Buchnera aphidicola (Therioaphis trifolii): one gene and its partner. Each later gene encodes a partner of the first gene's protein in a complex. Links are inferred from orthologs where the notes say so. Each region holds a gene or a part of one and is shown on either strand. Other genes may lie near its edges.

The links.
Region 2: the proteins of secY (region 1) and secA are in contact, whole or in part, in a crystal structure (PDB 3DIN), measured with the Thermotoga maritima proteins. The link is inferred for Buchnera aphidicola (Therioaphis trifolii) from one-to-one orthologs. Residues at the interface, in WP_004081795.1 of Thermotoga maritima: Glu108, Gly109, Glu110, Glu111, Ala236, Glu237, Arg238, Arg239, Ile240, Thr241, Ile242, Gln243, Tyr244, Ala245, Arg246, Arg247, Val248, Thr249, Gly250, Arg251, Arg252, Val253, Tyr254, Gly256, Ala257, Ser258, Thr259, Tyr260, Leu261, Pro262; in WP_004082002.1 of Thermotoga maritima: Glu261, Ala262, Arg263, Lys300, Ala301, Arg302, Thr303, Ile304, Ile305, Leu323, Tyr324, Asp325, Pro326, Val329, Ser330, Tyr333, Ile336, Lys340, Phe345, Val349, Glu363, Phe364, Tyr374, Ser375, Gly376, Gly377, Glu393, Ile395, Thr482, Ser483.

Annotation. Positions count from the first base shown.
Region 1 is NZ_CP032996.1:356,183-359,440, forward strand. The notes cover bases 354-3,258. They hold secY (preprotein translocase subunit SecY), read right to left. Parts: upstream 2,523-3,258; coding sequence 1,185-2,522; downstream 354-1,184. Other genes in these bases: rpsK (30S ribosomal protein S11), read right to left, coding at 354-570; rpsM (30S ribosomal protein S13), read right to left, coding at 589-945; rpmJ (50S ribosomal protein L36), read right to left, coding at 1,023-1,139; rplO (50S ribosomal protein L15), read right to left, coding at 2,519-2,968; rpmD (50S ribosomal protein L30), read right to left, coding at 2,973-3,155. Outside these bases: rpsD (30S ribosomal protein S4), read right to left, coding at 1-156; more of rpsK, read right to left, coding at 181-353. UniProt on the Escherichia coli protein: The central subunit of the protein translocation channel SecYEG. Consists of two halves formed by TMs 1-5 and 6-10.
Region 2 is NZ_CP032996.1:153,299-156,670, forward strand. What follows is about bases 354-3,372. They hold secA (preprotein translocase subunit SecA), read left to right. Parts: upstream 354-717; coding sequence 718-3,027; downstream 3,028-3,372. Other genes in these bases: truA (tRNA pseudouridine(38-40) synthase TruA), read left to right, coding at 354-391; D9V81_RS02135 (hypothetical protein), read left to right, coding at 560-721; D9V81_RS00735 (GMP reductase), read left to right, coding at 3,099-3,372. Outside these bases: more of truA, read left to right, coding at 1-353. UniProt on the Escherichia coli protein: Required for protein export, interacts with the SecYEG preprotein conducting channel.

The DNA of each region.
Region 1 (3,258 bases):
TCCATATTCAGATAATCTTGATCTTCTTGATCCTTGTTGACCAGGTAATTGATTAATTTTACATTTTGAATCAAGAGAACGATATCCTGATTTTAAAAATAAATCAGTATTTTCTCTACGACTTAATTTTAATTTAGGTCCTAAATATTTTGCCATTTTAATATCTCAAAATTTTAAAATTTATACACGACGTTTTTTTGGTGGACGACAACCATTATGAGGAATTGGAGTGATATCAGTAATATTAGTAATTTTAAATCCTGAAGCATTTAAAGCTCGAATAGTAGATTCTCTTCCCGGACCTGGTCCTTTTACCATAACTTCTAAATTTTTTATTCCATAATCTTTAATTAATTCCACGCATCTTTCAACAGCAACTTGAGCTGCAAATGGAGTAGATTTACGAGAACCTCTAAATCCAGAACCTCCTGAAGTAGCCCATCCTAAAACATTACCTTGACGATCAGTAATTGTAACTATTGTATTATTAAAAGATGCATGTATATATGCAATTCCATCTAAAATTTTTTTTTTAATTTTTTTTTTTGTTCTAGTTACAGATTTTACCATATTATAAACTCTCTAAAATTATTTTTTTATTGGTTTACGAGGACCTTTTCTAGTACGAGCATTTGTTTTTGTTCTTTGACCTCGTACAGGTAATCCTCTACGATGACGAAAACCTCTATAACATCCAAGATCTATTAATCTTTTAATATTTAATGTTTTTTCTCTTCTTAAATCTCCTTCTAAAACCAATTTAGATATTGAATGACGTAATAAATTTAATTGCTTTTCAGTTAAATCTTTAATTTTTGTAATTTTAGATATATTACAATATGTACAAATATTTTTAGAACGAGTTTTACCTATACCATATATTAAACGTAATGCAATAATGGTATGTTTATCATTTGGAATATTAATTCCTGCAATACGTGCCATTATATTCCTCTATAATTATATTAATAATTAATATTATTATAAATAAACAATATTATAAAGTAAATTTTTAAAAAAAATTATCCTTGACGCTGTTTATGTTTTGGATAACTAGTACATAATACTCGAATAACATTTCTTCGTTTAATAATTTTACAATTTCGACATATTTTTTTTACTGATGTTCGTACTTTCATAATAATACCATATTTATATTTATAAAAATATTTTATTTTATTATTTTATATAAAAAAATTATTTATTCCTAAATTTGATTTTTTTAAAATAGAATTATATTTATTTGATATCATCAATGTTTGAAATTGAGATATAAAATCAATAATTACAACAACAATAATTAATAATGAAGTACCTCCAATATAAAATGGAACATATATAATAATTCTAAAAAATTCTGATATTAAAAAAATAAAAATAATATATAAAGAATTTATAAAAATTAATTTATTAATAATATCATTAATATATTTTGCTGTTTTTATTCCAGGTCGAATTCCTGGAATAAATACACCAGATTTTTTTAAATTTTTTGAAATATCTACTGCATTACATATTAAATTAGAATAAAAAAAACAAAAAATAGTAATTAATATAGAATAAATTATTATATAACATATTTTACCAGGTTGTATATAATTTTTTATAATAGATAAAATAGTAAAATGAAAATTCATTTCTAACCATGAACATATTGTAGATAAAAGAATAATAATACTTGATGAAAAAATTACTGGTAATATACCTGACATATTAATTTTTAATGGTAAATGCGTATGTTGCATTATATACATTTTATGTAAATTACGTTGTTTAGAATGATATAAAATAATTTTTCGATAACTTTGTTCAATAAAAACAATAAAAAAAACTATTAAAAAAATTAAAATAAAAATAAAAAATAAAAATAATATTGATATATTACCATAATACATTTGATGAAATATATTTATTATATTTAAAGGTATCTTAGATATAATACCAATAAACATAATAATAGAAATACCATTTCCAATACCACATTCAGTAATTAATTCACCTAACCACATTAATAACATTGTACCAGTACTTAAACTTAATATTGTACTAAAATAAAAATAAAAATTTGGATTAGGTATCAATATTTGTATACTTAATATTTTTGGTAAAGAAAATGATATTATAGTAGATTGTATAATTGATAAAATTAAAGTAATAAATCTGGTATATTGATAAATCTTTTTTTTTCCAATTTCTCCTTCTTTTTTAATATCTGATAATCGTTTGATACTTAATGATAATAATTGCATAATAATAGAAGCAGAAATATAAGGCATAATACCTAATGAAAAAATAGAAGCATGACTTAATGCACCACCAGAAAACATATTAAATAAATCAATAATTGTATTTTTTTGCAATTTTAAAAAATTTGATAACATAGAAATATTTATACTAGGAATAGGTATAAAAAAACCAATTCGAAAAATTATTATTGCAAAAATTACAAAAACAATTCTTTGTTTTAATTCTAACAAAGTTTTACTAAAATTTTTTAATTTATATTGCATGATATTAATCATTTTTTTGAAACTATTTCCTCAATTTTTCCACCTAATTTTTTAATAATCGAAAAAACACTTTTTGTTACTTTTAAACCTTTAATATCAATTTTTTTATCTAACTTTCCTGTATTAATAATTTTCACATATTTAATATTTTTTTTAATAATATTAAATTTTTTTAATATCTCTATATTAATTATTTTATTAGGTATTTTATTAATATCTGATAATCTCACTTCCATTTTAAGATTTTTTTTGTAAGAAGAAAATCCAAATTTTGGAATACGTCGATATAAAGGCATTTGACCACCTTCAAAACCCCTTCTAATACTTGCACCTGTTCTTGATTTTTGACCTTTATGTCCTCTACCACATGTTTTTCCTAAACCACTACCAATTCCACGACCAACTCTTTTTTTTTTTTTTCTTGAATTTTTTACAAATTTTAAAGTATTTAAATACAATTTTTTATCCTCTTGTAATTTTAATCATATAAGATACTTTATTAATCATTCCTCGAATAGATGGAGTATCCTTTCTAATTACAGTATGACCAATCCTCCGTAATCCTAAACCTAATATTGTTGCTTTATGTTTAGGTAAACGACCAATACTACTTTTAATTTGCGTAATAAAAATTTTTTTTATCATTTTTAAATTATCCTAATATTTCATAAATAGTCTTATTTCTTTTAGCAGCAATAGATTCTGGTGATTGCATATTTTTTAAACCATTAATTGTTGCCCGAACTAC
Region 2 (3,372 bases), 200 kb from region 1 along the record:
TCGTGTTAATTATATTAGTAAAAAATTAAATATAAAAGAAATGTATAAAGCTAGTCAATGTATTATTGGAGAATATGATTTTACTTCTTTTAGATCTAATTATTGTCAATCTAATTCTCCATATAGAAAAATTATTAATATTAATATATTTAAATTAAAAAAATTTATTTTTATTGATATAGAGGCTGATTCTTTTTTACAATATATGGTAAGAAATATTATTGGTTGTTTAATTGATATTGGTAAGATGAAAAAAAATTTTAAATGGATAATATATGTTTTAAAAAAAAAAAATCGTTCTTTTTGTTCTTCTACTGCTAATCCTTATGGATTATATCTTTTATCAATTAAATATCCTAATTGTTTTAAAATTCCTGTATATAATTTTTAAAATTATTATAAAATACAATATTATTAAAAATAAATAATAAATCATTTTATTTTAATTGTATTTTTATATTTTATTTTATAATATAATTAATTATAAATTTTAATTTTTTATTTATAATATATTTTTATAATAAATTATATATTAATAAAATTATATGAGATTAATAATATGTTCTTAAAAATAATAAAAAAATTGTTTAATAAAAAAAATAATTATATATCAAAAGAAATCAAAAACATTGTATATAATATTAATAATTTAGAAAATTATTTTAGTAAATTAACAAATGATCAATTAAAAAAAAAACTCAATTTTTTAGAAATTGTATAAAAAATGGAAAATCATTAGATGAATTATTACCTGAAGCTTTTTCAACAGTAAGAGAAGTTAGTAAAAGAATTTTTAATATGAGACATTTTGATGTTCAATTAATGGGAGGAGTGATTTTACATCAAAATTGTATTGCTGAAATGTGTACTGGTGAAGGAAAAACTTTAACTTCAACTTTACCTGCATATTTAAATGCTTTAAGTGGAAATGGAGTTCATATAGTAACAATGAATGAATATTTAGCACAACGTGATGCTAAAAAAAATAAACCATTATTTGAATTTTTAGGATTAAAAGTTGGTATTAATTTATCAGGTATGTCTATAATAGAAAAACAAAAGGCGTATCATTCTGATATTGTTTATGGTACAAATCATGAATTTTGTTTTGATTATCTTCGTGATAATATGGTATTTTCTTCTAAAAAAAAAGTTCAAAAAACTTTACATTATGTATTAATTGATGAAGTAGATTCAATATTAATTGATGAAGCACGTACTCCATTAATTATTTCTGGGTCTTCAAAAGAAAATATTGAAGTATATAATATTTTTAATAAAATGGTTCCTTATTTTGTTAAACAAAAAACACAAAAAATAAATTATTCATCTAAAGATGGTGATTTTTTTATTGATGAGAAAAATAAACAAGTTTTTTTAACTGAAAATGGTTTAAAAAAATTTGAATTTTTATTATTAAAATTTAATTTTATTAATAAAGATCAATCTTTATATTCAACTCAAAATTTTATTTTTATTCAATATATTATTGCTGCTTTACGTGCTCATTTTATTTTTAATCGTGATATTGATTATATAATAAAAGATAATAAAATTATTATTATTGATGAACATACTGGACGAATGATGTTAGATCGAAGATGGTCAGATGGTTTACATCAAGCAATAGAAGCAAAAGAACATGTAAATATTTTAGATGAAAGTCAAACATTAGCATCAATTACTTTACAAAATTATTTTAAAATGTATAAAAAAATTTCTGGTATGACAGGAACTGCGCAAACTGAATCTTTTGAATTTCAAGTAATCTATGGTTTAAAAACAATAGTTGTACCTACAAATAATCCGATGATTCGTAAAGATTTACCTGATTTAATATATATGACTGAAAAAGAAAAAATAAATGCTATTATTGAAGATATTAAAAATTGTTTTTTAAAAAAACAACCTGTATTAGTTGGTACAACTTCAATAAAAAAATCTGAAATAATTTCTAAAAAATTATTTAATTTAGGTATTAAACATAATATTTTAAATGCTAAATCATATAAAAAAGAAGCATCTATTATTTCACAAGCTGGAAAATTAAAAGCTGTAACAATTTCTACTAATATGGCTGGAAGAGGTACAGATATTATATTAGGCGGTGTAATTAATGAAAAAATAAATAAATATAAATTAAATGATATAAAAAAAAAATGGCAGAAAGAACATAATGAAGTTATTTTATTAGGAGGCTTACATGTTATTGGAACTGAAAGACATGAATCTCGTCGTATTGATAATCAATTAAGAGGACGAACAGGACGACAAGGAGATCCTGGTTCTTCTAGATTTTATTTATCGTTAGAAGATTCATTAATACGTATTTTTATTTCAGAAAATATAAAAAAAATTATTTTAAATTTTAATTTAAAATTTGGAGAACCAATAGAACATCATTGGATCACAAGTGCAATATCATTTGCTCAAAAAAAAGTAGAAAATTATCATTTTGAAATTCGTAAACAATTAATTGAATATGATGATATTTTAAATACACAAAGAAATATTTTTTACCTTATACGAAATAATATTTTAAAAATTAAAAATATTAAATATTTTATAAAAAAAAATTTAATTGATATAATTAAAAATATTTTAGATAATTATAATAATTATCATAATGATATTATAAATTTAGAAAATATTTTTAAAAATGATTTTAATTTAATATTTTCATTTAAAAAATTATTAAAAAATAATTTATTAATTTCTAAAAAATTAATTTTAAATAAAATATATAAAAAAATACAATATAATTATAAAAAAATAGAAAAAAAAATTGGATATGATAATATTAGAAAAATTGAAAAAAAAATTATATTAAATATTTTAGATTTTTTTTGGAAAGAACATTTATTATTTATGGAATATTTACGTCAAGGAATACATTTTAGAGGATATTCGCAAAAAGATCCTAAACAAGAATATATTAAAGAATCATTTTTTATATTTTCAAATATGTTAAATATATTAAAATATGAAATTAGTTCAAATATAATAAAGAAAATATTTTATTTATGATTTTTATTTAATTTTTATTTTTGTATAAATTATTAAATATATAAAATTATCATATTATTTGGAATATAATTATGCGTATTGAAGAAGATATTAAATTAGGTTTTAAAGATGTTTTAATTGTACCTAAAAGATCTGCATTAAAAAGTCGTTCAGAAGTCAATTTATTTAGAAATATAAATTTTAAATACTCTAAATTTAATTATTTAGGAGTTCCTATTATTGCTTCAAATATGGATACTGTAGGTACATTTAGTATGGCAGTTAAATTATCAAAATTTAATATTTTAACAGCTATACATAAATATTATAGTATTCAAAATTGGAAAAATTTTATTTTTAATACAT